One region of the Actinoallomurus acanthiterrae genome, then DNA from elsewhere that is predicted to be linked to it. Evidence: riboswitches for the same ligand, from Rfam matches in the RefSeq annotation. Region 1 holds a riboswitch; each other region holds the start of a gene.
The links. Region 1 has a riboswitch for cyclic di-AMP ahead of ACYVF7_RS17860 (CHAP domain-containing protein). Riboswitches for the same ligand answer to the same signal wherever they lie in the genome.
Positions count from the first base shown of each region.

Region 2: another riboswitch for cyclic di-AMP. It lies ahead of ACYVF7_RS29485 (C40 family peptidase); the one in region 1 lies ahead of ACYVF7_RS17860 (CHAP domain-containing protein).
Region 3: another riboswitch for cyclic di-AMP. It lies ahead of ACYVF7_RS10095 (CHAP domain-containing protein); the one in region 1 lies ahead of ACYVF7_RS17860 (CHAP domain-containing protein).
Region 4: another riboswitch for cyclic di-AMP. It lies ahead of ACYVF7_RS43480 (C40 family peptidase); the one in region 1 lies ahead of ACYVF7_RS17860 (CHAP domain-containing protein).

Region 1 is NZ_BAAHCO010000001.1:3,671,256-3,678,979, forward strand. It holds gene ACYVF7_RS17845 (acyl-CoA dehydrogenase family protein) at 1-44, opposite strand, end outside; gene ACYVF7_RS17850 (TetR/AcrR family transcriptional regulator) at 31-738, opposite strand; gene ACYVF7_RS17855 (RlpA-like double-psi beta-barrel domain-containing protein) at 946-1,554, opposite strand; gene ACYVF7_RS17860 (CHAP domain-containing protein) at 1,702-2,451, opposite strand; cyclic di-AMP (ydaO/yuaA leader) riboswitch at 2,464-2,605, opposite strand; cyclic di-AMP (ydaO/yuaA leader) riboswitch at 2,711-2,854, opposite strand; gene ACYVF7_RS17865 (sirohydrochlorin chelatase) at 3,450-4,211, opposite strand; gene ACYVF7_RS17870 (phosphoadenylyl-sulfate reductase) at 4,193-4,906, opposite strand; gene ACYVF7_RS17875 (PDDEXK family nuclease) at 4,903-5,079, opposite strand; gene ACYVF7_RS17880 (nitrite/sulfite reductase) at 5,076-6,731, opposite strand; gene ACYVF7_RS17885 (hypothetical protein) at 7,071-7,229, opposite strand; gene ACYVF7_RS17890 (TIGR03084 family metal-binding protein) at 7,297-7,724, shown strand, end outside.
Region 2 is NZ_BAAHCO010000001.1:6,205,537-6,213,260, reverse strand. It holds gene ACYVF7_RS29520 (SulP family inorganic anion transporter) at 1-108, shown strand, start outside; gene ACYVF7_RS29515 (hypothetical protein) at 197-1,447, opposite strand; gene ACYVF7_RS29510 (hypothetical protein) at 1,514-1,795, opposite strand; gene ACYVF7_RS29505 (cation diffusion facilitator family transporter) at 1,933-3,075, opposite strand; gene ACYVF7_RS29500 (ArsR/SmtB family transcription factor) at 3,152-3,508, shown strand; gene ACYVF7_RS29495 (DUF1259 domain-containing protein) at 3,704-3,898, shown strand; gene ACYVF7_RS29490 (DUF305 domain-containing protein) at 3,965-4,567, shown strand; gene ACYVF7_RS29485 (C40 family peptidase) at 4,666-5,691, opposite strand; cyclic di-AMP (ydaO/yuaA leader) riboswitch at 5,697-5,834, opposite strand; gene ACYVF7_RS29480 (M56 family metallopeptidase) at 6,226-7,158, opposite strand; gene ACYVF7_RS29475 (BlaI/MecI/CopY family transcriptional regulator) at 7,155-7,535, opposite strand; gene ACYVF7_RS29470 (hypothetical protein) at 7,573-7,724, opposite strand, start outside.
Region 3 is NZ_BAAHCO010000001.1:2,039,413-2,047,136, forward strand. It holds gene ACYVF7_RS10085 (outer membrane protein assembly factor BamB family protein) at 1-1,058, opposite strand, end outside; gene ACYVF7_RS10090 (phosphatase PAP2 family protein) at 1,055-1,621, opposite strand; gene ACYVF7_RS10095 (CHAP domain-containing protein) at 1,702-2,406, opposite strand; cyclic di-AMP (ydaO/yuaA leader) riboswitch at 2,418-2,554, opposite strand; gene dhaL (dihydroxyacetone kinase subunit DhaL) at 2,591-3,226, opposite strand; gene ACYVF7_RS10105 (ATP-binding protein) at 3,793-6,060, shown strand; gene ACYVF7_RS10110 (IclR family transcriptional regulator) at 6,151-6,912, opposite strand; gene ACYVF7_RS10115 (hypothetical protein) at 7,096-7,724, shown strand, end outside.
Region 4 is NZ_BAAHCO010000001.1:9,228,667-9,236,390, reverse strand. It holds gene ACYVF7_RS43510 (TetR/AcrR family transcriptional regulator) at 1-419, shown strand, start outside; gene ACYVF7_RS43505 (Lrp/AsnC family transcriptional regulator) at 461-748, opposite strand; gene ACYVF7_RS43500 (rhomboid family intramembrane serine protease) at 853-1,602, opposite strand; gene ACYVF7_RS43495 (DEDD exonuclease domain-containing protein) at 1,611-3,362, opposite strand; gene ACYVF7_RS43490 (NYN domain-containing protein) at 3,632-4,876, shown strand; gene ACYVF7_RS43485 (hypothetical protein) at 5,031-5,222, shown strand; cyclic di-AMP (ydaO/yuaA leader) riboswitch at 5,408-5,539, shown strand; gene ACYVF7_RS43480 (C40 family peptidase) at 5,552-6,607, shown strand; gene ACYVF7_RS43475 (C40 family peptidase) at 6,642-7,619, shown strand.

The DNA.
Region 1 (7,724 bases):
CCGACGAGCGGGGGGACCTGGTTGAAGACCTCATGTGTCGTCATCGACCGCTCCGATGCTGCGCTGGGCGAAGGTGATGAGATGAGCCATCAAGCCGGCCTGCGCGTCCGCCTCGCCGGGAGGATGCGCCTGCGCGTCCGTGCGGCCGGCGGCACGCGGCCGTACGTCCGCGTCGCCGACCGGATATGGCTCGGTGGAACTGCCGGCGCCGACCGCGAGGGGGCCGACGAGGGCCTCGCCGATGGCCCCGACGAGCGCCGCGGCGCTGACCTCGACGTTCTGCTCGGGGAGCTCGCCGGCGGCGATGCCGCGTCCGATGAGCCCGGCGAGGACGGCGGCGTACGCCCGGCGGAAGACCAGGCGCTCGGCGTCGACGGCGGGATCCACCGGCTCGGCGAGGAGCGCGTACGCGATCCGCGGGGCCCGCAGGGCTCGGCCCGCGAACGTCTCGATCACCGCCGCGATGCCCTCCGCCGCCGAGCCCTCCAGCGACGCGGCGCGCGCGAAGGCGTCGACCTCGCGCTGGGAGGCCACCCGGAAGACCTCCGCGACCAGGTCGGCCTTTGCCGGGAAGTGCCGGTAGACGCTGCCGGTCGCGACCCCCGCTCGCCGGGCGACGGCCGCGATCGAGCAGCCGGCGTAGCCGTGCTCGGCGACGACCGCCAGCGCGGCGGCGCGGATGCGGTCCCGGGAGGCGCTGAGCCGGGCCTCGACACGGGGCGTACGGCGGTACGGCACGTAAGAATTGAACCGTAGTTCATTCCTTCAGGGCAAGGGCGGCCGTCGAGAAAGACCGTCGGCGAGGATCGAGCCGCCGGAAGGGACAGGGCCGTCGGGAACGACAGAAAGGCGCGGGATCTCCTCAAGTGAGGGGATCCCGCGCCGTTCGGACCGGCAGGCGAGGGGGGGAGCGGGTGACGCCGTGCCGGTGTCGAGGGGGGTGGGTTACGCCTTGCCGGTGGCCGTGTCGTAACCGGTGCCCGAGTGGCGGTACACGCCGCCCTTGCCCAGTTCCAGGACCTGGAACTTGATCGTGACCGAGTTCGACGCGGTGCCGGAGAGGTCCTGCATCATCTTCTCCGACAGGTCGATGAGCGCCGGCGGGTTGTGCTGCGCGACCGCCCACTCGGCCGGGCCGAAGTCCTCAACGACGCCGATCGCGCTCTTGCCGTTGTAGGTGATCTTCACCTTGGTGCCGAGCGGCCAGTACGGGCTGGCGAGCGTGTGGTACGACATCGGCTTGCCGGAGGCCGTCGACGGGTCCCAGAAGGACGTGGCGGTCGAGACGCCGCCGGGCAGGGCCGCCTTCTTGGCGTCCTTCTTGATGTCCTTCTTGACGCTTACGAACAGCCGGTCCTTGTTCTCCGCGGTGACGCGCTTCTCGGTCTGCGGCGCCTGCTTGGACGCCTGCGCGGTGGAGGGCGCGGCGGCGCTCTGTGCCGAAGATGCCGACTCCGGAGCGGATCCGTAGGCGAGGGCGGTGGTCACGCCGGCGCTGGCCAGGGTGACTCCGGCGGCCGCGGTGGCGATGGCCTTCGTCGAGAACCTGATCATGGGATTCCTTTCGGGGGGCATGGGGGAACTGCGGGATGGGGGAATCCCGGGGCGATGACAGGGGGGATGCGTGGGACCGCCCGGGAAGGGGAGGTCGGCGCGGGCCACGTCGCTCGGCGGCGACGCGGCACGCGCCGACACGGGCGATTACTGGGCGTACTCCGGATAGCCGTAACCCACGACAGAGGAGGTGTTCCGGGTCCGGACCTTCACGGCGTTGTCCGTGTTGCCCTCGACGGTCTGGATGGTGCCGTCGTGGTTGTCCTTGATGACCAGGCCGACGTGGTCGATGGCGTCGACACCGCTGCCGTTCCAGGAGAAGAAGACGACGGCTCCGGGCTTGGGAACGTTGCCCCAGCGGCCCTGAGAGATGAACCACTTGGCGTGGGTCGGGGTGAACGCGTCGCCGCCGATCCCCTTGACGCCGGCTTGGGAGCCGGCCCACGAGACGAACATGTCGCACCAGTTGGCGTTGGCGTAGTCGCCGATGGACCCGCCGTCGCGCGCGACGCCTGCCTTGGCGAACGGCGAGGACATGAACCACTGGTTGAACTTGGTGCCGCCGGCCGCGTTCTCGGTGGTGCCGACCTGGGAGACGGCGAGCTTGAGGACGTCCGTGGCCGAGGGCAGCTTCTTCTGCACCTGCTTCGGTGCGGCGAGGGCGCGCAGCTGGGTGTGCGGGTCGTCGCGCAGGGCAGCGGCTTCGAGCGCCTTACCCGTACTGGGATTGGGTATCTGGGCGACGTGGTGCGCCCCGCTGGGAAGCTGCGCGGACAGCGCCGGCCCTGCGGAGGCCACGGTGAACGCGGCCGCGCCGGCGGCGGCGGTGCCGGCGATGACGCCGGCGAGGGTCTTGCGATCAAAGGTGAAGCGGGGTTTGGCGTGTCGAGGGGACACGGGGGGTACTCCTTCGGCTTCCATGCCGCTTACCGGGTTAGCTGACGGGTTCGGGCGTGGAAGCTGCCCTACGGCACAGGGGATGTGCCGATTCACCCCGGGACTTCTGGTGGGTCCCCGGCTCCGCTAGGTGCGGATTCAGCGGGTCGCCCGCTCACGCGGGCGGCTCGAACAAAGAGACACGTCTGCCGTCATCGGCTAGGGGTAGCGGTGACGGCCGGTATTCAGATCAGGGCGGACTCGCGGACAAGGTTCTGCTCCTTACTTCCAGTACGCCTACCGGGTTAGCTGACGGGTTCGGGCGTGGAAGTCGCCCTACGGCACAGGGGATGTGCCGATTCACCCCGGGACTTCTGGTGGGTCCCCGGCTCCGTGATCTTCACGGACTCGACGTTGCCGCTCTCGCTGCGAATGGATCTACGGGTGCTTCGCGGGAGTGGCGCGATTTGGGATATGAACCGTCTCGGCTCTGTACGGAGGCCCTCGCACGCGTCTTCGCGCCGCGCCATCTGCGCTGGTGGGCCGGCCGGGCCGGCGGATGTTCGGGCGGCGCATGGGGGGCGTCGCCGGACGTAGAGGAACATATCAGACAAATACCGACGTGCCAAATATGGCCACCGGACATTACTCACGTGATCGACGCCACAAAGATCGCCATAAAGATCGATCTGCGCGCCTTATGATCCACTTTACGTTTCCGGTCGAAACAATCTTGAACGACCGCAAAACAACGTGGAATCGCCAGATATCGCAACAGTCGGGTGCCGAAGGGTATTCCGCGCCCCGTCACGATGGGTGACCGCAGGCTCGTCGGGAGGCTCGCCGCACGCGCGGAGCGCCCGGAATCGACAGCAGGCGCGCCGGAGACACCGGAGCGCCGGGAAGGCGTCAGCAGGCGCGCCGGAGGCGCCGCAGCGCTGGGAAGGCATCAGCAGGCTCGCCGTACGTGCCGGAATCGGCAGCAGGCTCGCCGTAAGCGCCGGAGCGCCGGGAAGGCGTCAGCCCGCCGCCGCGACGCGATCGCCACGCGTCAGGATCTCGTGATAGCGCTGCGACGTGATCTCCGCCACCTCCGGCGCGGCGCCCAGCACGGGCGAGACCGCCACCGCCCCGGCCTCCAGGGACTCCTCACGGACCTTGTCCGCGAAGTAGCCCGGGGCCAGGAAGTAGGACGCCACCGCGACTCGCGGCGCGCCCGCGTCGTACAGCATGCGTACGGCCTCGGCAGGGGTGGGACGGGCCGCGGAGGCGTACGCGGGGACGACGGAGTGCCAGCCGCGCCAGGACCGCGCCATCCGGCCGATCGTCGCGTTCGCCGCCGGATCGCTGGAACCGGCGGCGGCGAGCACCAGAGCGGTGTCCGGGTCGGGGCGGACGCCGACGTCGGCGAGCCGTCGCTCCAGGGCCTTCGTCATCAGCGGATGCGGGCCCAGCGTCGCCCCGTAGTGCAGGGTCAGCCGCGGATGGGCGCTATGGGCGTCGCGAAGCGCCCCCGGGATGTCGGTCTTGCTGTGGTACGCCGCGGTGAGCAGCAGAGGGAGCACGACGGCCTCGTCGGCCCCCTCTCCGACGAGACCACCGAGCGCCTGCCCCGGGGCCGGGGGAGCGTGGTCGAGATACGAGGTCACGACCCGCACCCCCGATGAACGGCGAACAAGATCGAGAAGTTCCTCGATCGTCGCCGCCGCACGCGGATCCCGGCTCCCGTGGGCGACCGCGACCAGGGGGATCGCGGAGGTGCTCAGAGGTTGATGCCGCATTCGGTCTTTCCGGTGCCGGCCCAGCGTCCGCTGCGCGGGTCCTCGCCCGGCGCGACCTGCTTGGTGCAGGGCTCGCAGCCGATCGACGGGTACCCGTCGTACTGCAGCGGGTTCACCAGGATGCCGTGCTCCTCGATGTAGTCGTGGAGCTGGGCCTGGGTCCAGCGGGCGAGGGGGTTGACCTTGACCTTCCCGCGCGCGGCGTTCCACTCGACCACGCGCGAACCGCGCCGGTGCGAGGTCTCCTCACGCCGGATGCCGGTGATCCACGCTAGGTACGGCTCGAGCGCGCGGTTCAGCGGCTCGACCTTGCGCAGGTGGCAGCACAGATCCGGGTTCCGGCCGTACAGCCGGGGCCCGAGGTCGCGCTCCTGCTCGGCGACGGTCCGGGAGGAGGTGACGTTGACCACGTTGACCGGGTAGACGGCCTCGACGGCGTCCCGCGTGCCGATCGTCTCGGCGAAGTGATAGCCGGTGTCGACGAACAGCACGTCGATGCCGGGCCGGATCTTCGAGGCGATGTCGACCAGTACGGCGTCCTTCATGGACGACGTGACGCAGATCCGGTCGCCGAAGGTCGCGATCGACCAGCGGACGATCTCCTCGGCGGAGGCCTCCTCCAGCGCGTCGGCGGCCGATTCGACGATGTCGGTCAGGTCGAGCGCCGCCGTGGCGCGCTCGTACAGGAGTGTCATGCCGAGCCCTCCCGTCTAGGAGCGCCCGTGGCGCTGAGCGCGCCGAGCCCGATGAAGCGCAGCTTGAACGCGCGCGTGCACGCCCGGCAGTGCCAGCCGCCGTCGCTCTCGTACGGCTCCAGGTCCTCGTCTCCGCAGTAGGGGCAGTAGAAGGGGACGGCTCTCTCGGTCACTTCAGCTCACCTTCTTCCGCACGCTGCACCCACGTGGCGAAGGACTCGCCGTCGTGCCTGCCCTCCTGGAACCTGCGCAGCACCCTTTCCACGTAGTCGGGCAACTCGTCCGCGGTGGTCTTCAGCCCGCGGATCTTCTTGCCGAACTCCCCGCCGATCGAGCCGCCCAGGTGGACCTGGTAGCCCTCGACCTGGGCGCCGTTCGCGTCGGTGACGAGCTGGCCCTTCAGTCCGATGTCGGCGGTCTGGATGCGCGCGCAGGAGTTCGGGCAGCCGTTGATGTTGATCGTCAGCGGCTCGTCGAAGTCCGGCAGGCGCTGCTCCAGCTCCTCGATCAGGTCCATGCCGCGCTGCTTGGTCTCGACGATGGCGAGCTTGCAAAACTCGATGCCGGTGCAGGCCATCGTCTGACGGCGGAACGTCGACGGGCGGACCCGCAGGTCGTGTGCCTCCAGCTCGGCGGCCAGCGCCTCGGTCCGGTCCTCCGGGACGTCCAGGATGACCATCTTCTGCTCGGTGGTCGTGCGCACCCGTCCGGAGCCGTACTCCTCGGCCAGGTCCGCGATGACGTGCAGCAGGTCGCCGTCGACGCGGCCGACCTTCGGCGCGAAGCCGACGTAGTAGCGGCCGTCGCGCTGCCGGTGGATGCCGACGTGGTCGCGGCGGTCATCCCGGGGCCCTCCGGGCGCCGGTCCGTCCGCCAGCGCGTACCCGAGGTACTCCTTCTCCAGGACTTCACGGAACCGCTCCGGGCCCCAGTCGTTCATCAGGAACTTCAGCCGCGCGCGGTGCCGGAGCCGCCGGTAGCCGTAGTCGCGGAAGATGCCGGCGATGCCCGCCCAGACCTCGTGGGCCTGCTCCGGCCGGATGAACGCTCCCAGCCGCTTGGCGAACATCGGGTTGGTGGACAGGCCGCCGCCCGCCCAGACGTCGTAGCCGACCTCGCCCTTGTCGTTCACCACGCCGACGAACGCGATGTCGTTGATCTCGTGGACCGTGCACTGCGCCGTGCAGCCGGACAGCGCCGACTTGAACTTCCGCGGCAGGTTGGAGAAGTCGGGGCTGCCGATGTACCGGTCGTTGATCTCGCGGATCTGCGGCGTCGCGTCGATGACCTCGTCGGCGTCGATCCCGGCGAGCGGGCAGCCGAGGATGACCCGGGGCGTGTCGCCGCAGGCCTCGGTGGTGTCCAGCCCGACCGACTCCAGGGCCTCCCAGATGGCCGGGACGCTCTCGATCTCGATCCAGTGCAGCTGGATGTTCTGCCGGTCGGTGATGTCCGCCGTGCCGCGGGCGTACTTGGAGGAGACGTCGGCGATCGTGCGCAGCTGGTCGAGGTTCAACTGGCCGCCGTCGATCCGGACGCGCAGCATGAAGTAGCGGTCGTCGAGCTCTTCGGGCTCGAGGACCGCCGTCTTGCCGCCGTCGATGCCGGGCCGGCGCTGCGTGTACAGGCCGAACCAACGGAACCGGCCCCGCAGATCAGCGGGGTCGATCGAGTCGAAGCCGGCCTTGGCGTAGATGTCGATGATGCGACGACGGACGTTCAGCCCGTCGTCGTTCTTCTTGTTCTCTTCGTTCTTGTTGAGCGGTTCGCGATAGCCCAGGGCCCATTGGCCCTCGCCTCGTTTCCGCTGCTGACGGGGTGGCATCGTGCGCGTCCTCCGTGGTGATGGGGGACACGTAGCACGCCGGCAGGTCGCACTGCTGGCTCAACGCTGAGCTAAAGGGGTGACACCGGCATACCGCGCGCCCATGAGGCAGTGGCGGTGATCAGGCGTCAACGACAGATGGCGCTGCCCACACGGAGGTAGTCAACGTGCCGGCGCATCACCAGCAACGGATTCGCAGCAGCCATACACCGATGATGACATGTGGTTCGATGACTGTCCAACTCTGTCCGGAATGCGGACGAACGTCACATTGGCTCGCCGCGGCCTGCTTTGGGCGTGCCGATCTTCCGCGGCGGCGCTGACCCGTCGCGGCCGGTCTCAGCCCTGCCGCAGCCAGTTGACGTCCGGTTCGGTGCCGTCGCCGGACGCGGACCGCTCCTCGGCAGGGGAGGGCTCGGGCGGCAGGTGCTGGCACTCGCACCACGTGCCACCTCGGCACTCGTCGTGCCGCCGCTCGCGGCACGCTTGGCAGATCACCCCTTCATTGTGCCCGCCGCCACCCGCGTACGGCGACGACCGAACGCGGTTCTGTACGCTGGGGCTCGTGGCCGTTGCGATGGACGAACTGCTCAGCGATCTGCGCGAGGAGACGGGCGACCTCGAGCGACTCCTGAAGCCCGGGGCGTGGGACCTGCCCACCCCCGCCGAGGGATGGACCGTACGCGACCAGGTGATCCACCTGGCGTGGTTCGACGATGCGGCCGTACACGCCGTGCGGGATCCCGACGCCTTCCGCGAGGAGGTCCGCGCGCTGGTCGCGGAGGGCTTCGACACGGACCGGATCATCACCGAGCGGCGCGCCATGCCCGGCGACCACGTCCTGGACTGGTTCCGGACGGCCCGCAACCAGATGGTCGGGACCCTGGCGCGCCTGGACTCGAAGGCCCGGATCCCCTGGTACGGCCCTGACATGGGAGCGGTCTCGTTCACCACCGCCCGCCTGATGGAGACCTGGGCGCACGGACAGGACGT
Region 2 (7,724 bases), 2.5 Mb from region 1:
CTCGACCGCGCGTGCCGCACCGCGCTCCACACCTGGACGGCACAACGCAACAGCCGCGGGCCGCAGGTTCACGTATCCGGTGATCTCGGTACTCCACTGGCCGCCTGATCGGCAGGCCGGCGGCCGAACACGGTGTGCCGGCACGGCCGCCGGCCTGATGGCCGGTATGCGTCCCGCGTCGGACGCATACCGGCTCTCAGTGGTCGTCGCCCGGGTCGTCGTACTCGATCTGTGAGGTGGCCCGGAAGGGGCCGGTGATGATCTGGCGGATGAACCGGCCGCTGTCGAGGATCTCTTCGGCGGAGACCTCGTAGGTGAACTCCTGGCCGGGCTGCAGCCGCCGCCTGCCGATCACGACGGATTTCTTGACCCGGTAGATGGACGCCCACGGAGAGCAGAAGTACATCGAGTCGGTCGGCGCGATGTCACCGCGCTGGCGCGCGGCGTTGATCTGCTCCTGGATCCGCAGCGTCTTGCCGGGGTTGGGGTCGTGCCGCCACATCTCGTCGATCGTCCTGCGCGCCTGCGCGTCGCGTTTCCAGCGGGACAGGGAGCCCCGGTCGGTCAGGCACCAGGGGTCGAAACCGCTCGTCCCGGGCAGCGGGAGCCTGGTGGCCGAGGCTCCGTTCTTGGCCGTGCCCGCGTTCCGGTAGGTCTTTAGCAGGCTCGGCATCGCGATGAGCTGCCCGAGGTGGTAATAGGTCTCCAGAGCGTGCTGCAGGCGTTGCTCGATGATCTCGTGGAGCTCCTGGCTCGCTCCCGGTTCGAAGACGTTGGCGGCGTAGTCGGCCGACGACGAGGCCTCCGCGGCGATCTGCCGTAGCCGGTCGAGGTCGGCCTGATGCCCGTCGTCGGAGCAGGTCGTCTCGAACGTGCCCAGAGCCACGTCGGCGTGTTCGCGGATGGCGGCGCCGGCCGCGATCATCGCTTCCAGGTGTACGGCCGGGCACGGCTCGATCTCCACCCAGCCCGGCAGGTCGGCGGGTAGGGACACCGCGTCATCCAACCGGTACGCCGGATTGGCCGCGGCCTGGCGTGTCAGTGACAGCCAGTGCTCGACCTGGCCGAAGAACGCCCAGACCTGTTCGGCGGTCACCTTGGGCAGGTAGCCGACCGTACGCGTGTCGGCCCGGTAGTCCGCCTCGATCATCTTGTCGCCCAGGGTCTGGAGGACGTAGGCGTTCCAGGCGAACAGCTGCTGTGCGCCCGCCGAGACCGGGGCGCCCCACGCGTCGATCCCCTTGGTGACCAAGTCGCGGCGTACCGCCTCGGCGTCGTCGAGCGCTCGGTACACCCCGATCCCGGCCTTCTGGATCGACTCCAGTGTCTTGGCCGGGACCTCTTTCTTGAAGCCCGCCACGACACGGGTCAGCAACCCGGGACTGTCCGCCATCTCTCTCCCACCGCCGATGATCTCCTGTGCCGTGTACGACGCGCTCAGCGACATCCGCGTTCCACACGGATCTCGGGAGAAACGGATCGTGGCCCGCCGAGGCGAGGAACCCCGTCGGCGTCAGGGACCGAGTAGTTGAGTGACCAGCGCGTCTGCGGTCCACTGCTCCCATCGCTGCGGGCTCCAGCCGCGCCGCGCCGTCAGGAACTGGTACATCTCTGGCGTCTGCATGGCCAGCGCGATGTCGACCGCGGTCGCGACATCCAGACCGTCATGTAGCGAGGTCTTGTCGGCCAGGGTGGTGATGAGACGTTCCTGCACGGTGGCGCGCTGGGTGTTGTTGGTCTCCCACAATTCGGCGATGTCGGGATCGGCGGTGGCGGCACCGCGAACGATGTTCAAGACGGGCGCGACCCGTTCGTAGATCTGGCGCGATGCTCTGGCCTGCAGTCGTAGTTGCGCTCAATCCTGAAGGGCGTCGGCCGTCGCGTCGACCGGGCGACCGGGCGAGCGGGGGAGCGGGGGAGCGGGGGAGCCGATCAGTGGGCGCCGTGGTGGGCGAGCTCGTGGTGCGGGTCCTCGCCGTGGTCGGTGTGGTCGGTGTGGACGGTGGCCGCGGTGAGCCGGGGAACGGCGTGGATGAGGGCGTGCTCGGCGGCGACGGCGAGCTCGTGGGCTTCGACGACGGTCAGGTGCGGATCGACGACGATGTCGGCCTCGGCGCGCAGCGCGTGGCCGATCCAGCGCATCCGCACCTGCCCGACGCCGCGCACGCCGTCGATGTCCGTCAGCGCGGTCTCGGCGGACTCCACCAGGCCCGGGTCCACCGAGTCCATCAGCCGCCGGTAGACCTCGCGGGCGGCGTCCTTGAGCACCAGCAGGATCGCGGCGGTGATGAGCAGGCCCACGATGGGGTCGGCGGCACTCCAGCCGAGGGCCGCGCCACCGGCGCCCAGCAGGACGGCGAGGGAGGTGAAGCCGTCGGTCCGGGCGTGCAGGCCGTCGGCGATCAGCGCGGCCGACCCGATGCGGCGTCCGGTGCGGATGCGATACCGGGCGACCCACTCATTGCCGATGAACCCGATCAACGCGGCGATGGCCACCGCCCACAGGTGACCGATGTCGCGCGGGTTCAGCAGGCGGTCGATGGCCTCATAGGCGGCCAGCGCCGAAGAAGCGGCGATGGTCACCACGATGGCGATGCCGGCCAGGTCCTCGGCGCGGCCGTAGCCGTAGGTATAGCGGCGGTTGGCCGCCCTTCGGCCGAGCACGAAGGCGATGCCGAGCGGAACCGCCGTCAGCGCGTCGGCCGCGTTGTGGATGGTGTCGCCGAGCAGAGCCACAGATCCCGACAGTGCGACGACCGTCGCCTGGATCACCGTGGTAAGCCCGAGGATGCCCAGCGACAGCCACAGCGTACGCATGCCCTCGCGGGAGGTCTCCATCGCCGTGTCGACCTTGTCCATGGCCTCGTGGCTGTGCGGAGTGACGAAGTGCGCGAGCTGGTGGCGGATCCGCGCCCACCGGCCATCACCGTGATCGTGGTCATGGCCATGGTCGTCGTGAGCGTGCTGACGCTCACCGTGGCCGTGGCCGTGGCCGTGGCCGTGGTGGTGCTCGTCGTGAGCGTGGTCGTGCTGGTCGTGGCGGTGGGGTTCGTGAGTGTCGGTGTGCTGGCTCACGGGCGGTTGCACCTTTCGCGGCTCGGGGCGGGGGATGGGATTGGACTTCGGGTCGCGACGCCTCCATTATGTGCATATGAACGCACGCATGCATCTATCAGGTGCGCACGGCTCGCAGGAACCAGATGATGGCAAGCGGATAACGGTGGCCGTCGAGGTGCTCGGACTGCTCGCCGACCGCACCCGCCTGACCCTGCTGCGGCGTCTGGGTGAAGGCGAAGCCGACGTGACGACGCTGGCCGAATCGTGTGCCGCGTCGCGTACCTCGGTCAGCCAGCATCTCGCCCGGCTACGCCTCGCCGGGCTGGTGACGACCCGCAAAGAGGGCCGCCGTGTGATCTACAGCCTGGGCCACGGGCATCTGCGGCGACTGGTCGACGAGGCGCTGAGCGTGGCCGACCATCAGATCGGTCATCTGCCGGCCCACGACTGACCTCGCCGGGGAGCGCGCGATCGGCGCGGGTATGCCCGAGTGGTGACAGATATGTAGCGAATCAGACACCATGCTTCGCCATATTGGCTGCCGCACGACGTCAAGGTCGGGGGCCGTGGTTCGCGGCGGGCAGGGTGATCCAGACGTCGGCTCCGCCGTCGGGAGGGTTGACGGCCCCGTAGGTGCGCCGTACGTGTGGGCGATGGCGGCGGTAATGGCCAGGCGCTCCGCAAGGGCGGGATCGAGATCGTCGAACTCCACAACCACAGCCTCGACGAGCAACCCCGCCTGTTCTACATGCACTTCTGGGCCACCGGCGACGGCGTCACCCTCGCCCAGGAACTCCGTCCGGCCCTGGACGCCACCAACCTCAAAGCCGCCACCGGGTAGGGAGACAGTGGATGCCCGCTGGGCCCCGGAACGACTCTTACTCCATCAGCAGGAAGGTCACTACAGATGAGGCGCGCACTGTCGTCGCTCGTCGCCATGGTCGCCGCGGCCGTGCTCGCGGCATGCGGGGGCGGCGCGGCGAACACGGACCAGACGATGACCGGCCATGCGGCGGAGGGGCACGCGGTCGCCGTTAACTCCATATCGGTGACCGCGGGCCACAACGCCCAGGACGTGATGTTCGCGCAGATGATGATCCCCCACCATCAACAGGCGATCGTCATGGCCGACCAAGCGGCCACCAGAGCCTCCTCACCGCAGGTCAAGACGCTGGCCGCGCAGATCAAGCAGGCTCAGGGCCCGGAGATCCGGAAGATGACCGGCTGGCTCAGGGACTGGGGAGCGCCGATGCCGTCCCCGGGCGGCATGCACATGGCCGAGGGGATGATGTCCGAACAGGACATGAAGAGACTCGGCACGCTGTCGGGCCGCCCCTTCGACCGGATGTTCCTGCAGATGATGATCAGACACCACCAGGGCGCCGTCACCATGGCCAGGGCCGAAGAGTCCCAAGGCTCCAACCCGGACGCCAAGGCCCTGGCGGCCTCCATCATCAGCTCCCAATCCGCCGAGATCGCCAAGATGCGCCACATGCTCACCGGCATGTGACCCAGGGGGACCGTACGAGGCCCGGCGCCACAAACGATTCAGGTCGTGAGGGCTTCCGGTGCGGTCCGACAACTCGCGGTACCGCCGCGTGAGAACCGTCACGGGCGGCTGGCGCCCTCGTAATGGGCTACCCAGTATGGATTCGACAGGCTGTCGAGCCTGATGAAGTCACCCGTCTTCGTCGCGTGGATGAACTTCCCGCCGCCGACGTACATGCCCTCGTGACCCATGCCGAGGAAGTAGACCAGGTCACCGGCCTGCAGGTCGGACTTGGAGACATGCCGAGTCGCGGCGTACTGGTCGGGCACGACCCGCGGGAGGTTCACACCGGCGGCGCGCCAGGACATCATCGTCAGCCCGGAGCAGTCGTAACCCTTCGGGCCGGTGCCACCCCAGATGTAGGGCTTGCCGATCTGGGCGTAGGCGTACTCCACCGCCTTACGCGCCGGCCCCGAGGCAGGCCCGTTGTAGGTGCCACCGGCTCCCGGGCCGGGTGGGCTCGCGGATTCACCGGCCTTGCGCAGGAGGCTCTTCTGCTTGGCGATGGCCTTCTCGACGGTGGCCCTGCGCTTCTTCAGCTCGGACGCCTTCTGCGAGACGGTCTGGTAGGCGGATTGGGCCTCCGTCTGTTCCCGGCGCAGACGCTGCGTGGAGGCCAGGAACGCCGCGAGCTCTTGCCCGCGGTTGTTCGACAGCTGAGTGAACGCCGACATCTGGTTCAGCGCCGCGTCCGGGTCCTTGGATGCGAGCACGGTGGCGGTGGTGGAATCGAGGCTGCCGGTCTTGTACGCGTCGGCGGCGATCTGCGCGACCCGGGCGTGCAGTCGTTCGTAGACGCGCCTCTCGCTCTTCGCCTGGCTGTTGAGCGCCTTGAGCTTCTTCTTCGCGGCGTCCAGCTCGGTCTTGGCCTTGTTGTACTGATCGACGATCTTGTCGACCTGGCCGTTGAGCTTCTCCAGCTCCTTCTTCGCCGCCGCGGCCGACGGCTTGGGCGCGGCCTCGGCCGGGGCCGCCATGAGGGCCACGGTGACCGTGAGCGAGACCGCCGCGTACAGCCTGAGCGATCGAGGCCGCCGCAGGTGACCTGCGGCGTACGCGTTCGTGACCGGGCGATAGAACGCCACGTGAGAGCTCCTCTCCTTGGCCGCCTACCGGGTTAGCTGTCGGGCTCGGGCCGGAGTAGCCCTACCGGAGCGTCGTACGCTCCGGATTCGCCCCTCAAATCTCGGGTCCCCGGTTCCCTCGTGGGATTCGGCGGTCGGCCGTGCCTCGTGTGAAGCATGGGGCGGCCGATCTCTGACGGAGTGTAGGAGATTTTTGGCGCGCTTTGCCACCTGTCGGACCGAGCGGATGCGTCCTCTGACCAAGCGTGACACCTCGGCATGCGGCGTACGTCGGGGAGCGGGGCTCGGTGCCGGACGCCATGATGGCGGGTGTCGGTGTGAGTCCGACGAGGCCGGCGGCGCTGATCGCATCGGTGCGGGGGTTGCCGCCTCGACCATCCTCCGATCCCGCCGTTGCCGCGCGGACTTCTCGCCGTCATGGAGCGGATCGGAGGCCGGGGGAGATGTCCGACCGGACCTCTCCTATGTCAGGTAGGAGTTAGGCTCTGGCGAGAGGGCTGCCGCGCGTGCCGTACGTGGCGGCGCTTGGGCTGGTCAGCAGAAGAACGGCGTCGTGGCGAGCCAGCTCGCCGAGATCACGGTCGGCAGGGCGACGGAGGTCATCGCCGTGATCCACGTCAGGCGCCGGGTGAGGCCGTTGTCGGCGATGGCGGGCGAGGTCTCGAGCCGGGCGAGCCGTCGATCGAGGGCTGACGCACCGGCACTGTGAGCGGCCAGACCGCCGATCGGGTTCGGCGCGATGGCCAGCTTCCGCAGCGCGACCGCCACCACGTGGCGACCCCAACGTCGGGCGGCGACGTCGTCGGCGGTCATCTCCAGCAGGATGGGCAGGCAACGGCGGGCGTCACTGAAGGTCGGCAGCCAGAACAGCGCGGCCCCGAGCGCGTCGACGGCCGTGAGGAACAAGTGATGGCGGTAGCGCAGGTGTGCCCGTTCGTGGGCGAGGACCGCCTGGAGCTGGGTGTCCTCCAGTTGGTCGAGAGCGCCGCTGCTCAGCACGATCGGGCGCTTCCGTGACGGAACACAGTAGGCGATCGGTATCGGGTGATCGAGAACGCAGACGTCGTCGATATCGCCCGGATACCGCACGACGAACTGCAGTGCCTCCTGATGGCGACGGCGCTGCGTCACGGTGCGCCGGTACCGCTTGACGGCCACGTACGTCGCGGCGACCGCGCTGAGGAGAAGGGCGACGTTGAAGGCGTACGAGGCCGGACCGCCGCCTCCGTTGTGATGGTGCCAGCAGTCGGCCACCCGTTCCGCGACGCGGTGCACCAGGCCATGCCGGCCGGTCGACACCACCGCGATGACGCCGATGAGCGCGGCGAGCGTGCCCGCCAGGGTTCCCAGCCATACGAGTGCGGCGATCCGGGGAATCCGCTGGCACCAGGCGCTCCGGCTCAGCAGCGGGCCGGCGCTGGCGCCGAGGGCGACGGTGACCGCGCCGAGCGTGGCGAGGGTGTTCACGGACGTGATTCCGTGGGGGCCGAACGCTGGGCGAGTTCCACCAGGAGCCGGTGCGCGTCCTGCGGGTCGATGGTCTCGGCGAACCGGGCCAGGACGGGTCCGCGGTCGGTGGTCTCCGCCAGTGCCTCGGCCATCACCTGCGCGACGTGATCCTCACGGCTGCGCGTCGGGGCGTACCGCCATGCGTTGCGGTCCGCCGTGCGGGCGAGGAAGCCCTTCTGGACGAGCCGGTCAGCGACGGTCTGCACCGTCGTGTATGCCGACCGCTTCGCGGATCCGGCGTTCACCTTCTCCATCAGCTCGCGGATGAGCAGCGGCTTCTGGGCATCCCACAGCGCCTCCATGATCGCTCGCTCGAGCGGCCCTGCGATCGCCACCTGTCCGCCTCCATCCCTGAGCCCGCACCATTGTGACCTATCGATTGAGATCCATATACCAGCTCATGCCTTCGCCGAACGTGAGCAGGACGACCTCTTGCTCGCCGATGAGCGATGGACGGGCTGGCAGCGGGCCGACGACGGTCAGGCGCCAGCGTTCCGCTTCGGCTCGATGTCCCGGGACGAAGC
Region 3 (7,724 bases), 1.6 Mb from region 1:
CCGGGCAGGGAGGCGCGCTGGCCGCCGATCCCCCCGAGGTCGCGCGCGTCGAGCAGGTAGATGTCGCCCGTCTTGCCGGCGATGAGCACCCGCCCGCCCGGGAGCAGAAGGGGGCCCGTCGAGCCGAGATCCTGGTCCTCGCTGTTCTCCGAGCCCCAGTTCTTCGGCGCGAAGTACGACAGGCGGCGGGACAGGTCGGGGGACAGCCGCAGCACCGAGTCGCTGCCGTCGTAGGCCCCGCCGACGCTCGCGCCGTTCCCCACGGCGACATAGACGTCGCCGGACGCGCCGATGGCCGGGCCGGACGGCGCCCAGATGCCGCCCATCCGGCTGGTCGGAACGGCGTACGAGGCGACCGGGCCGTGGCCGTCGGTCCGGGACGCGGCGACGTAGCCGAGGTAGTTCCCGCAGTCGCCGGCGAGGCCGCCGAACGGCACGTACACCCGGCCGCCGGCGACCGCGAGGGCGCCGCGCTGCTGTTCCGCCGTACGGTCGCGGCCGGCCGCGACGTCGAGGCCGCGCGTGAACCGCACGCCGCCGTCGGCGGCGTTCAGCGCCACCAGGGTGTGCTGCGCGCCGGTGGTCTCGGTCGCGACGAACACGGTGCGCGTCGTGGCGTCGTACGCCGGCGTCCCCGTGATCCCGAGCGGGTCGATGTTCCCGCAGGGCAGCGTCGACTGCCGCACGGGCGTGCCCAGGTGCCGCTTCCAGACCTGCCGCCCCGTCGCCAGGTCGAGCGCGTAGACGGTGTCGTTCTCCGTGCCGACGTACGCGGTGCCGCCGACGACGACCGGCTGCCCGTACACCGCGCCGTCGAGCCGCGCGGTCCAGGCGTCCGCGAGCGTACGTGGTGCGGGGAAGCCGGCGGCGTACCCGGAGCGGTCGTTCGACCCGTGGTACGTCGGCCAGGACACGGCCGTACGCGCCGGCGCCGAGGCGCTCCCGGCGATGCGGCTCGGCGACGGTGAACGGGCGTCCGCTCTCGACTCGTCGCCGGAGCCGCATGCCGCGGCGGCGGTGAGGACGATGAGCGCTACACCGTACGCGATCCTGCTCATGGCCCATTCTCACCACAGCCGGTCGTCCGCAGAGGGCGTTCGGCCATCGTGTCGCGGATAACGCGCATCCCGAGCGCGATCGCGGCGCCCGCCGCGGCGCCGGCGGCCACGTCGCCGGGATAGTGCGCGCCGGTGTAGAGCCGCGAGTACGCGACCACCGCCGCCAGGCACGCGACCGGAACACCCACGCGCCATGGCGCCTCGCACATCAGCGTGGTGCCGAACGCCGCCGCGGCCGCGCTGTGCCCCGAAGGGAAACCGGGACTGTCGGGAACCCGCCCCGGCCGCCGGTGCGACGAGGCCGGCGGGCGGCGCCGGTCGAAGACCCACATGCGCGCCACGTTGGCGGCCACTCCGGCCACCGTCATCGCCGCGACCGCCCGTCCCGCGGCCCGCCGCGACCGCCGGTCGCCACCGGCCGCCAGCAGCGCCGCGATCAGCCACCAGATCAGCAGTTGATCCGCGGCCCGCGAGGCCCGCGGCATGACCTCGTCCAGGACTCCGCCGCCGGCGGATGTCACCATCCGCAGCAGGCGCTCGTCGGCCCGGCGCCACCACCGCACTCCGGTCCTCCCATCGCTCGGCCTCCACCAGGTAATGAGGTGGGGCTTACCCGGAGTACGCGCCGACTACCGGGACGGGGTCACCGGAGGTAGTCCGGGTAGCCGTACCCGACGACCTCGGAGACGGGGCGGACGCGAATCTTGACGGCCTCGTCGGTGTTGCCCTCGACGGTCTCGATCGTCCCGTCGTGATCGTCCTTGACCACGAGACCGACGTGTTCGATGCCGTCGACGGTCTTGTCGCCCGAGAAGGAGAAGAAGACGACGGCGCCGGGTCTCGGGGCGGCGCCCCACCGGCCCCGTTGCTGGAACCACTGGGCGTGGGTGTGCGTGAACGCGTCGACTCCGATGCCCGGCGCGCCGGCCCGCGCGCCGACCCAGGAGACGAACATGTCGCACCAACTGGCGTCGGCGTAGTCGCTGATCTTCCCGCCGTACCGCTGGGCGCCCGTCTGGGCGGCCGGGGTGGACATGAACCACTGGTTGAACTTCGTGCCCCCGGCGGCGTCCGCCGTCGTGCCGACCTGCGAGAGCGCGACCTTCAGCACGTCGGTGGCGGACGCCGTCTGGAGGTGACCCTTCAGCACGATCATGTGCCTGAGCACGGTGTCCAGGTCCGGGACCGGGTTGTGGTCGGCCGCCGCGGAGGCGGGGATACGGGAGTACGGGGCCGCACTCACGGACAGCTCGGTGGCCACGGCGGCGCCGACGATGGTGATACCGGCGATCGCGGCCTTGAGCGCCGCGCGCTTCAGCCCGGACGGAGGGGGATGTCGAGCGGACACAGGGGTGCTCCTTCGGCTTCCATGCCGCTTACCGGGTTAGCTGACGGGTTCGGGCGTGGAAGCTGCCCTACGGCACGATGTGCCGATTCACCCCGATGACTTGGTGGGTCCCCGGCTCCGCGAGGTGCGGACTCAGCGGGCGCTCGCTCGTGCGAGCGGCTCGTACAACAGCGTAAGTCACGCGTCAGGGCGCCACCGCTTCGGCGAGCGCGCGGAAGATGAGTGCGGTCGAGGTGGCGCCGGGGTCCTGGTGGCCTTGGCTGCGGGGCCCGAGGTAGGAGGCGCGGCCCTTGCGGGCGATCATGGGGATGGTGGCGCGCATGCCCGCTTCCGCGGCGTCCGCGGCGGCGGAGGCGGACGCGCCGAGGGCGGCTCCGCCGCGCACGGCCTTCTCGAACGCTTCCACCGCCGGACCGAAGGCATCGATCATGGTCTTGTCCCCGGGGCGGGCGGCACCCAGTTTCTGCACCGCTTCCAGGCCCGCCCGCAGCGCTTCGAGCAATTGTTCGGCGGTCACGCTCGGTTCGGTGAGTTGCCTGCCGATGGCGCGGAACGCCATCCCGTACAGGGGGCCCGCCGCACCGCCGACGCTCGACGCCAACGCGGTACCGGTTTTAGTGAGAATTTCCCCTATCGTGCCGAATTCTTTGCCATTGAGCGTGCTTTGCACGACGGAGAAGCCGCGCTGCATGTTGACGCCATGATCGGCGTCGCCGATGGCCGCGTCCAGCCGGGTGAGATAGTCGGCATCGCGGTATATCGCCGCGGTGATCCCCTGCACCCACGCCAAGGTCGTCTCGATGTCCATTTCGCTGTCCAAGGCGGTGAGTCTGGTGACATCGTTACCGACCAGGCTAAGGGTCACGGCAACCGGATGGCCGGGCGGCACCGAAGAAGGTGACCGCGGAAGCGGCAGCCCAGGGACGCTCGTCGACCCTGTGATCAGAAGCCGGTTCATGGATGCTGAACCGAGTTCGCAGACCCCGAAGTCCGACCGCCGTCCCGACATCTCGGCCGACGACGGTCCCGTAAGAGCGCAGGGGAGTTGCGGCCCGGCGTCTGTCTCGCATGCTGAGCGCGGATGGAATCCGCGGGCCGTTCGCTATTGCTGAACCGAATTCAGAGTTCTAGATTGATGTTCATAACAACTTGCCGATCGTCCCTCACCCCCGATGTCCGGTGGGGCGGTCGAGCCGCTGCGGAAGATCGGCAGCGGATGATCTCCTGCTCCCGGCAACGACGACAGGCGGCAGGCCGGCGGCCATTTCATCGATGGCGATCAGGGATATGCCCTTTCCGGCCAGAGGAGATCGGGTGATCTGCTGACGTGGAGAGGAAATGGGAACAGCCGCAACGTGCCGGCCGGTGGGGAACCTGCCGACGGAGATGACGAGTTTCATCGGCCGCGAGCGCGAACTCGCGGAGGTGAAGCGGCTCCTGGGCGCCGGCCGTCTGGTGACGCTGACCGGCGTCGGCGGCGTGGGCAAGACCCGCTTGGCGTTGAGCGCCGCGACCGACGCCCGGCGGGCGTTCCCCGACGGGGTGTGGCTGGTCGACCTGGTCGCGTCGGAGACGCCGAAGTCACCCGTACGGATGGTCGCGGAGACACTCGGCCTCCGGAACGTCGAGGACCCGGCCGGGTTGGCGCGGCGTCTCGCCGGAAAACGGATGCTGCTCGTGCTGGACAACTGCGAGCACCTGATCGACGAGTGTGCGGTCCTGGTGGGGGACCTCCTGTGCCAGACGACCGACGTGCGGATCCTGGCGACCAGCCGGCAACTTCTCCGCGCCAACGGGGAGCACGTCCTGGAAGTGCCGTCGCTTCCCGTGCCGGAGAGCGATGCGGCGTCGGCGGACACGGTGCTGCGGTACGCGGCGGTGCGCCTGTTCGGTGAGCGGGCGTCGGCCGTCGTGCCGGAGTTCGCCGTCTGCGACGAGAATGCCGCGGCGGTGACGAGGCTTTGTCATCGGCTGGACGGCCTCCCGCTCGCGATCGAGTTCGCGGCGCTGCGGCTGCGGATCCTGTCGGTGGAGCAGATCGTCGATCGGCTGGACCAGTTCTTCCGGCTCCTCCGCTGCGACTCTCCGGTCGTGAGTCCGCGCCAGAAGTCGTTGCGCGGGCTGATCGACTGGAGCTACGACCTGTGCTCGGCCGAGGAACGGACGCTGTGGGCCCGGCTATCGGTCTTCTCCGGCGCGTGCGATCTGGAGACGGCGGAACAGGTATGTGACGACGGCATCCTCGCCGACGCCGTCCTGGAGGCGGCGGCCGGCCTGGTGGAGAAGTCGATCCTCGGCAGGGAGCCCGACGGCTCCCGGACGCGGTACCGGCTGCTGACGGCACTGCGCCGGTACGGGCAGGACCGGCTGGTCGAGTCGGGTGAGGAGCAGGCCGTACGGCGGCGGCACCGCGAGTGGTACCGGGACCTCGCCGAGCAGGCCGGAGCCGAGTGGTTCGGCCCTCATCAGGTCGAATGGCTCGATCGGATGGCCGGCGAAGAGGCCGAGTGGGTCGCCGCGCTGGAGTCCTGTCTGGACGAGCCGGGCGAGGAGCGGACCGCCCTGGAGATGGCCGCCGCGTTGGGGAGCCATCCGCTGTCGTTCTCCTCGCTGGGCGACGGCCACCGCCTGCTGCAGCGGGCCCTCGCCGCAGACCCTTCTCCCAGTACCGCACGGGCCAGGACGTTGTGGGCCGACGCCTGGCTGTGCCTGCGGCGCGGCGACCTCCCGGCGGCGGCGCCGCTGCTGGAAGAGTGCCGCGACCTCGCCGAGCGGCTCGACGACCAGGCGCAGCTGGCCGGGGTGGTCCACCTGACCGGTCTGGCGGCGGTGCTGAAGGAGGACTTCCCACGCGCCTGCGCGCTCCTGCGCCGGGCGCTGGCCTACTATCGCGCCGCGGGAGACCACGGGCGGGCGTGGACCGCGCTGCTGCACCTGGCCACGGCCGCCGTCTTCATGGGCGACGCCCGAGCCACCGACCTGTGCCGGGAATCCGAGGAGATGTGCGAGTCGGCCGGTGCCCGATGGTCCCGCCGGGAAGCACAGTGGATCACCGGTGTGGACCTGTGGCGACGCGGTGACGCCCGGGCCGCGACCGGCGTGATCCGCCAGGCCCTGCGTCCGCCGCGTGTCCCCTCGGAGAGCCTGGGCCTCGCGTACTGCGTCGAAGCGCTGAGCTGGATCGCTGCCGATCAGGATCAGCACGAATACGCGGCCGAACTGCTGGGCGCCGCAGACTCCCTCTGGCGGTCGGCCGGGGCGTGGCTGCCCGCACTCGGACCGGTGGCGCGTGCGCACACCGACTGCGAGACCGGCCTCAAGCGAACACTCGGCCAGGACGCCTTCGCCGTGGCCCACGCGCGCGGCGCACGGCTCACGCTCGAGCAGGCGATCGCCCGAGCCCGGGACGAAGAGCCCACCGCGTCCAAAACGGCGGGCCGGGCTGAAACGGGCGTCGCCGCCGCCCTCACCCGCCGGGAACGCGAGATCGCGGAGCTCGTCGCGCGGGGCTTCAGCAACAAGGACATCGCCAGCGCCCTCGTCATCGCCCCGCGCACCGCCGAAGGCCATGTCGGGCGCATCATGAACAAGATGGGTTTCACCTCCCGAACCCAGGTCGCCGCCGTGTGGGCCGCGCAATACGGCATCGGCTGACCGCACCGGCCGTCCACCGGAAAGCCGGAAGGCGATTCATCATTGACGAACGCCGTTCAGGCAGGCCCGTACGGCAAAGGCGTTCTCCGGTCAGCCGGCACGCCGGGTACGGCCGCGGGTGGCTCCGAGCTCCCGCGAGAGATTGCGCCCGGTCTCCCGCACCGCCACCGCGATCTCCTCCTGCCGGGACTCGGACAACAGCCGCTCGACCGGACCCACCACGCCGATGGCGCCCGCGACATCGCCGGAGCGGGCGAACACCGGTGCCGCGACGCCGGCGTCGCCCAGGGCGGACTCCTGATCCTCGATCGTGTACCCGACGCTCCGCGCGCCCGCCAACTGCTCCGCGAGCACCTCGGGGTCGCTCACACTCGCGCCGGTCAGCACGCCCAGCTCACCGCCGAGCAGCTCCGTCTCCGTGGCCTCGGGCCCGAACGCCACGATCGCCTTGCCCAGCGCGCAGGTGTTCCAGGGGATCGTGGCGCCGACCTCCAGGATCTGGACCGCTCCCTCGGGCCGGAAGACGTGATGGACCACCAGCACATGATCGCCGGTCAGCACCCCGACCCAGATCGCCTCGTTCACCCGCGTCGCCAGCGCGTCGGCCCAGACCATGGACCGGGTGCGCAGCTCGTGACCGTCGAGATAGGCGTTGCCCAGCCGCACCAGCCCGGGACCCAGGGCGTACTTGCTGGACTCGGGGTCCTGCACGACCAGCCCTTCGGTCTCCAGCGTGCGGAGCAGCGCATGGGCGGTCGGCTTGGCGACCCCGATCCGCTCCGCGAGCTCCGTCACGCCCAGCCTGGGGCCGGTGGCCGCGAGCTCGCGCAGGATCTGAGCGGCGCGTTGCACTGACTGGATCATTGCCCGTCCGTGCTTTCGTCATCGGCGAACCAGGTTCCGCGAACCAGATTATCGTTCCGCCGCCCGCGATGGCGGGCTCTCCTCGCGTCGCATGCGGAAAAGCAGGTCGGCGGGTTGATCGGCGCGGGGTGTAGGGTCCGTGTACTACGCGTTGTAGTTGTTGGTGAGGTCATGCGTCCGCCTGGGTGGTTCCGCCTGCTGCGCGCCGGGGTTTTCGCCGCGGTGTGCGTCGTGCTGTCCCTGGCCGGGCACGACCTGATGGCCTCGCGTCCGGCACCGGCCTGGGCTGGCTGGGCGGCACTGGCGGGACTGACCGCGGTCGGTTACTGCCTGGCCGACCGGCGGCGGCCGGCCTGGTGGATCCTGCTCGCGGTCGAGGTCGCGCAGGCCTGCCTGCACCTGTGGTTCACCTGGTGCACCTCACCGGATCCCGGTACGGCTCCGGGAAGACCGGCCATGACGATGCACGGCGGCGTTCATCACGTGGTGAATACCGGGACGGCGAGCCAGGGCGGCGGCGCGTACGGCCTGGGCATGACGGGCGCGCACGCGCTCGCCGGAGTGCTGGTGGCGCTCTGGCTGTACGCCGGCGAACGAGCGCTGTGGCGCGCACTGGGCGTGGCCGCGGAGGCGTTGCTCGATCCCGCGCTGCGGGTGTTCGCCCTGCTGGTGCTCGCCGACGCCGTGGTGGACCGGCGTCCGCGCGGTACGGCGGACCGGCGGGGTGCGGACGAGGCGCGGCCGATCGTGGCCGCCCTGCGCCACGTCCTCGTACGGCGTGGCCCTCCTCGGGACAGCGG
Region 4 (7,724 bases), 5.6 Mb from region 1:
GGCACGGTTTCATCGGCTACCTCGAGACCGCCTGTGCGATGCAGGCCGCCGACTACGGCTTCGCCGACGTGCTGACCATGACCTTCCCCACCGCCAAGGCCCTGGAACGGCGCCGCAACGAGGCGTACGAGGCGATGGTGGAGCTCATCGACCGCGCCAAGGCCACAGGCCGCCTACGCGAGGACTTCGACCCCTCGGATCTGGTACTGCTGCACATGGCCAACGCCGGGGTCGTGAACGCCACCGGGGACGCCGCTCCCGACGCCTGGCGACGCGTCGTCGCCCTGTTGATCCAGTCCTTCGAGGCTCCCGCCCGCGGCCCCCTGCCCGCCTCGCCCGAGCACGACGCCCTCTACAAGGCCATGCTCCGCGCCGGCCCGGCGGGCATCACCGCACCGGAGCCGGGCAAGAGCAGCTGACCCCAGGCCGAGACCGCCACGCCCCGCTGCGGTACGACGGCTCAGTCCGCGTCGGGCAGGCCGAGCGCGAAAGCGGCCTCCAGGTCGTGCTGGGAGTACGTGCGGAAGGCGATGTGGGTCTCGGTGTGCGTCACGCCGGAGACCTTGTTGAGGGCGCCGGGGATGACGTCCGCGATCTGCTCGTACTGGCGCACGCGCACGAGCGCGACCAGGTCGAACTCGCCCGTCACGGAGTAGACCTCGCTCACGCCGTCGAGCCCGGCGATGGTCTCGGCGACCTCCGGGATGCGCGAGACGTCGGCCTTGATGAGCACGATGGCGGTGATCACGGAATGCCTCCTGCGGTGGTTACGCGCGGCGTGGGGTCGCCCGAGGCAAGACTAGTAGAGGCCCTCCGACGCCCGTTCGCGGGCGCGCGTCGTGTATCGGCGCATCACTGCCAGCTCAGGGCGGCCGACTTGCGGGCGACGGTGCCGCGCCGCACGAGCAGGCCGACGATCATCCCGGCGACGAAGCCGTAGATGTGCGCGACGTACGCGGTCTGGCTCTGGCTGTCGCCGAGGCTGAGCCACTGGAACACGAAGAACTGGGCGAGCAGCGCCCACGAGGGCAGCCGGAACGGGAAGATCGACAGGATCAGCGCGATCGTCCGCGACCGTGGGTAGAGCACCAGGTGCGAGCCGAGCACCCCGGCGATGGCGCCGGACGCCCCGACGAGCGGGGTGCTCGAGTCGGGGTAGGTGATCGCGAAGCCGTACGCCGCGATGTAGCCGACGAGGAGATAGAAGACCAGGAACCGGAGCCGTCCGAGCCGGTCCTCGGTCGCCGCGCCGAAGATGAACAGGTAGACCATGTTGCCGAGGATGTGGGCGACGCCGCCGTGCAGGAACATCGACGACAGCGCCGAGAGCCACGGCCGCTTGTGGTACGGCTTCGGGTGGCAGGCGGCGGCGACCTCCTCCGGCACAGGGTTCTGCCGGTCGGAGAGCAGCTCGTTCGGGACCGCGCCGTGCTTCAGCAGGAACGTCACCTGTGCGCACCTGCGCTGCTCCGCGCTCTCGTCGTGGTGCCCGATCGAGGCGATCGGCGAGAGCAGGAAGACGACCACGTTGGCGGCGATCAGGAAGTAGGTGACCAGGGGCGCGCGCCGCGTCGGCTGGTTGTCGTACAGCGGCAGCGCCACACCTGCTCCTATCGCATCGGCCGACCGGCGCGGTCAACCTTACGGGAATCGGGGCCCTGAACGGCATTCTCGATCCACCGGCGGACGCTCTCGGCGCCGTGGGGCGGGCAGGTCCACGTGCCGTCGACCTCGACCAGGCGCACGCCCGGTGCGTCCAGCCAGCGCAGGACGCATTCCATCTCCTCGGCGGAGGCCCGCGGGGTGGCCCCGATGCCGGGACGGACGGTCTCGGCGGTGGCGACGAGCGCCTCGACGTAGGGGACGGGGTGGGCGTTCGGCGGGACGGTGCCGGCGGCCGCGAGCCGGCCGTGGCGGACGACGTGCAGCTCCCAGCCGCCGTCGAAGGCCGGGCGGGCCGCGACCAGCTGCGCGAGCCCGGCCAGGGCCGACAGGCGCTGGCAGCGGGCGGCGCCGCGGACGAAGGCGGCGAGCCGGTCGCGCTGGACGGCGGCCTCCTCGTAGCGCAGCTCCGCGGAGAGCCGGTCGATGCGGGCCCGCGCGGCGGCGACGACCGGCCGGACGTCGCCCTCCAGGATCGTGCGGGCGTGGGACGCGTGCCGGGCGTACTCCTCCGGCTGCTGGCGGCCCTCGCAGGGCGCCCCGCAGCGTCCGAGCTCGGCGAGCGCGCAGGTGGCGGCGCGGCCGCTCTCGATGAGCCGCAGGGTGAGCCGCTGGGTGCACTGGCGGAGGGGGACGGCGTCGTGCACGGCGGCACGCGCCTCCTCGGCCGTCCGGACGCTGCCGAACGGGCCGAGGTAGACGGCGCCGTCGTCGCGCACCTCCCGGACGATCGACAGCCGGGAGAACGTCTCGGCGGTGAGCTTCAGCCAGACCGCCCGCTCCGGGTGACGCGACCGCCGGTTGTAGCGCGGCTTGTGCGCCGCGATGAGCCGCAGCTCGCGGACCTCCGCCTCGAGCGGGCTGGCGCACACGATGGTCCGGACCCGCTCGGCGATCCCGATCATCTCGCGGACGTGGCGGCGGGTCTCCGACGCGGTGAAGTACGAGGTGACGCGGCTGCGCAGCCGGCCGCTCTTGCCGACATACAGCACCTCGCCGCGGGCGTCCTCGAAGAGGTAGACGCCGGGCGCGGCGGGCACGTCGGCGGCCAGGTGGCGCTTGCGGCGCTGCTCCGGCGTCGGCGCGCGGGTGAACCCGGTCAGCTCCTCCAGGGTGTCGACGCCGAACGCGCCGGCGCGCTCCAGCAGCCCGTGCAGGACGTCGACCGTGGCCCGCGCGTCGGTGAGCGCGCGGTGGCAGGGCTCGACGGCGGTCCGGAAGAAACGGGAGAGGGTGGCGAGCTTGCAGTTGGGGACCTCGTCGCGGGTCAGGAGACGGCGTGCGAGGTCGGCGGTGTCCACGATCGCCGGCGTCGGCCAGGGACGCTCCTGCGCGGCGCAGGCGGCCTTCAGGAAGCCGATGTCGAACGGCGCGTTGTGCGCGACCAGCACGGCGCCCCTGGCGAACTCCAGGAACGAGGGCAGGACCTCGCCGATCGGGGGAGCGGCCACCACCATCTGCTGCGTGATGCCGGTGATCACCGAGATGAACGGGGGGATCGGCATCCCCGGATCCACCAGCGTGGCGAACTCGCCGACGATCTCGCCGCCGCACACCTTGACCGCGCCGATCTCGGTGATCGCGTCCGCCTTGGCCGAGCCCCCGGTGGTCTCGAGGTCGACGACGACGAAGGTGACGCCGGCCAACGGGGTGCCGAGGTCATCGAGGGTGCCCTGCACGGCAGGGCCGACGGAGGCCATGGCGGCACCGTACGCGCGTCGACCGACAAACCCTGTGACGGACCGGTGCCGGATACTGCGGGGTATTCGTCAAGGGGATTGCGGACCGAAGGTCGCCAGGGCGTCTACGCTGGGCAGCGACGGCGACACGGAGCCCGGTGCACGCGTCCCGCACCAGCCCCATCCGCGCGACTCGTGAGGAGTAGATCATCGACACCGGCCCGGGCGAACACCTCGATCAGCCGCTCCCCGAAGCGGTCCGGCAGCGCGTCGTCGAGGCCGCGGCCGACGTGATCGGCGCGCTCCGGCCCGACGAGATCCCCCCACCGCTCCGGCGCGTCGCCCGCTTCGAGCCGCGCCGCCGCGCCCGGCTCGCCGCCACCCTCATCGCCACCCAGCTCGAGGACGACGCCACCTTCCGTGAGCGCGTCGCCGACGTCGTACGGGAGAGCGAGCCCGTGCTGGGCGAGGCGATCCTGGCGGGGACGGTGCCCCCGGCCGCCGACCCCGTTACCGTCGCCGCCCTCGCCTACCTGCTCCGCCCGGCCGGCTGGACCGAGCGGGTGGACACCGCGCGCCGCGACCTCGAGCAGTCGGCGGCGGCGGCCGAGGAGGCGAAGGTCATCCGGCAGGTGGCCGAGCTCCGCGAGCAGATCGCCGCCGCGAAGGCCACCCGCTCCGAGGAGGCCGACCGGCTCCGCGCGGAGCTGCGCGAGCTCCGCGGCGAGAACACCGAGCTCCGCAAACGCCTGCACGAGGCACGGGGCAAGGCCAAGCGCGAGCACGCGCGCGCGGAGGACCTCGACCGCCGCCTCGGCGAGGAGCGCACCGCCGCGTCCGTCGCGGCGGCCACCGCCGAGGCCGAGCTGCGCCGGCTGCGCAGCCGCCTGTCCCACGCCGAGTCCGCCGCGGAGAGCTCCCGGCGTGCCGCCCGGGAGGGCCGCAGCGTCGACGAGGCCCGGCTGCGGGTCCTCCTGGACGCCCTCACCGACGCCGCCAAGGGCCTCCGCGACGAGATCGCGCTGCCGCCCGGCATCACCCGGCCCGCCGACAGCGTCGGGGGCATCACGCCGAGCCGCCCCGGGCACCGCACGCTGCCCGGACGCGCCCTCGCCGACAGCGACCCCGCACTCCTCGACCAGTTGCTCACCCTCCCGCAGGTCCACCTCATCGTCGACGGATACAACGTCACCAAGACCGGCTACGGCGACCTGCCACTGGCCGACCAGCGGACCCGCCTGGTGTCGGGCCTGGGTGTGCTGCACGCCCAGACCAAGGCGGAGGTGACATGCGTGTTCGACGGCGCGGAGCTGAACGCCCCGGTCGCGGTCCAGGCGCCCCGCGGCGTGCGCGTGCTGTTCAGCGCGCCGGGCCAGACCGCCGACGAGCTCATCGCCCAGCTCGTACGCGCGGAGCCCAGCGGGCGCGCCGTCGTGGTCATCTCCTCCGACCAGGAGGTCTGCGACTCGGCCCGGCGGGCCGACGCCCGGCCCGCCCCCTCATCCCTCCTCCTGCGCCGCCTCGGCCGCACCTGAGCCTCTTCGGCCGCGCGGGTGGCCTTCGCCGTGCCGGAGGCGCGCCAGAGGGCGCTGCCCGGCCGCCCACTCCGCTCGCCGCGTCGTCCTCGCTCCGGATTTGTCAGTGGGGCCTCTTAACGTCTCGTCATGACGAAGACACGAGGAGGAATTCGTGCTCATCGACTGCGAGAAGTGTGAGGTACGCAACGTCGCCTGCAACGATTGCGTTGTTTCCGCCATGCCGCTGATCCCGGCGTCGGGCCTGGAGATCGGGCCACTGGAGCGTCGGGCGCTGGGAGTTCTCGCCGCCGAGGGGCTCGTCTCGCCCCTGCGGATGACGATCATCGTCGACCGCGCATCGTGACGATTCGCGCGCGCAGTGTTGTGTGAATGACATGAATTGCTGGAATTCCAGGAGAAGCGGTTGTTACCAGCGTGAGACTTGACTAGTCTCACGCGCTGAGCCGGTCGCTGGTTCGTCGCCCCCCAGGCGACGGCGTCGGCTACCGCCGAGTCGTCACGTTCGGTGAGGTCGCCCGGGATTCGGGCGCCGGCCTCTCACCGACACGACGAGCCGGGGAACCAGGTTTCCGGGGTGAATCGGAGCATCACACGCTCCGTAGGGCGCCTTCCACGCCCGAATCCGTCAGCTAACCCGGTAGGCGGTCAGTGGGAGAGGGGCGTGCCGCAATCGTGGCAACACAGCGCAGTGCCGACGGCTCAGCCGTCGGATGGTCGGTGGGCGGCGGCATCGGCGGTCGCGTCCTGGCCACCCTGTGTATCGCCGCTTCGGCGGCCCTGGTTCTGCCCGCCGGTACGGCGGAGGCGAAACCGAAGCAGACGCTGAGCCAGGCGAAGGCCAAGCTGACCAAGCTGAACTCACAGGCCGACCAGCAGGACAACGTCTACAACAAGGCCAAGTCCCAGTGGGAGGCGGCCGACAAGCGTCTCAAGGCACTGAACGCCTCGGTCAAGCAGCAGCGGCAGTCCTGGGCGGACCTGCGGGTCCGCGTCGCGCAGATGGCCGCGTCGGCGTACAAGAACGGCGGGAACGACGCGGACATCCCGACCCTGGTGTCGGCCAAGGACCCGCAGTCCGTGCTCGACCAGATGTCGGCGTTCGCGCAGGTGTCGAAGAACCGCTCCACGGAGCTCACCCAGTTCCTGAACGCCGCGCAGTTGCTGCAGCGGCAGGAGTCGCAGGCCAAGCAGGCCGCCACCGACCTGGCGCAGAAGAAGAACGCCGCGCTCACCCAGAAGAAGAACATCGAGAAGACGATCGGGCAGCAGAAGGCCCTGATCAAGAAGCTGGGCCCCGCTGCCGACACCGGCGGCGGCGGTGACGACAGCGGTCCGATGCCGAGCAACTGCGGCGGCGGCTACACGGGATCGGCGACCGGCAAGGCGCGCACCGTGCTGGTGTGGGCCTACAGCAAGTGCGGTGTCCCGTACCTCTACGGCGGCAACGGCCCGCGCTACGACTGCTCCGGCTTCACGATGAAGGCCTACGCGGAGGCCGGGGTGAGCATCCCGCGCGTCGTGCCCGACCAGTACAACGCGACCCAGCGGGTCTCGCGGGCCAACCTGTCGCCCGGCGACCTGGTCTTCTTCGACAACCTCGGGCACGTCGGCATCTACGTCGGCGGCGGCAAGTTCATCCACTCGCCGCACACGGGGTCGTACGTCAAGATCGACAGCCTGAGCAACCCCTGGTACAGCTCGCACTACGTCGGCGCGGGCGCGCTCTAAGGACACGATTGCCATGGCCAAGGAGCGTACGATCATGTCCAGAACCGCGCGCTGGTCGGTGACGACCGCCGGGTTCATCGCCGTCGCCGGGCTGTCCCTGCCCGCCGTTCCGGCGCACGCCGACCCCGCCTCCTCGCTGAGCGCGGCGAAGAAGCAGCTGGCGAAGCTCAACGACCAGGTCGACCAGTTGGGCAACCAGTACAACAAGACGAAGTCGGACTACAAGGCCGCCCAGGGCCGGGTCAACGCCCTCTCCAAGTCGGTGCAGGCCGAGCGTAAGACGTTCCAGGCGCTGCGGCTGCGGGTCGCCCAGCTGGCCGTCGACGCCTACAAGACCGGGGACAACGGCTCGATCCCCCAGCTGCTCGGCTCGAAGGACCCGGACGCCGTGCTCTCGCAGATGTCGGCGTTCACGCAGATCGCGCACAACCGCTCGGCGGAGTTCCAGCAGTACCTCGCCTCCGCCCAGCGGCTGGAGCGGGAGCAGGCGCTGCGCGTGCAGGCGGCCCAGCAGCTCAAGGCGAAGAAGACCCAGCTCGAGCAGCAGAAGTCGCAGGCCGACGCGGCCGTCAAGAAGCAGCTGAGGCTGATCGACAAGCTCGGCGGGAACATCGACCCCGGCAGCTCCAAGGAGAACTGCTCGATCCTCGCCACGGGCAAGGCGGAGATCGTGCTGAAGTTCGCCTGTGCCCAGCTCGGTAAGTCGTACGTCTTCGGCGGGGCGGGCCCGAACGTCTGGGACTGCTCCGGGATCACGATGGTGGCGTTCGCCAAGGTCGGCATCAAGCTCAACCACTGGGTGCCGGACCAGTACGACGCCAGCCGGCGGGTGTCCAAGGCGGACCTGCAGCCCGGCGACCTGGTCTTCTTCCACGACCTCGGGCACATGGGGATCTACATCGGCAAGGGCAAGTTCCTCCACGCCCCGCACACCGGCGACGTCGTGAAGATCTCCAACCTGAGCGACGCCTGGTACTCCTCCACCTGGGTGGGCGGCGGCCGGCTGCTCTGAGGACCGCCGGGCAACTGAACAGCGGACGAGGGCGGGCCGGGCGGAGACTCCCGGGACACGGAGAGCATCCGGCACGCCCGCCACGTCATCGCGATCTTCCGCACC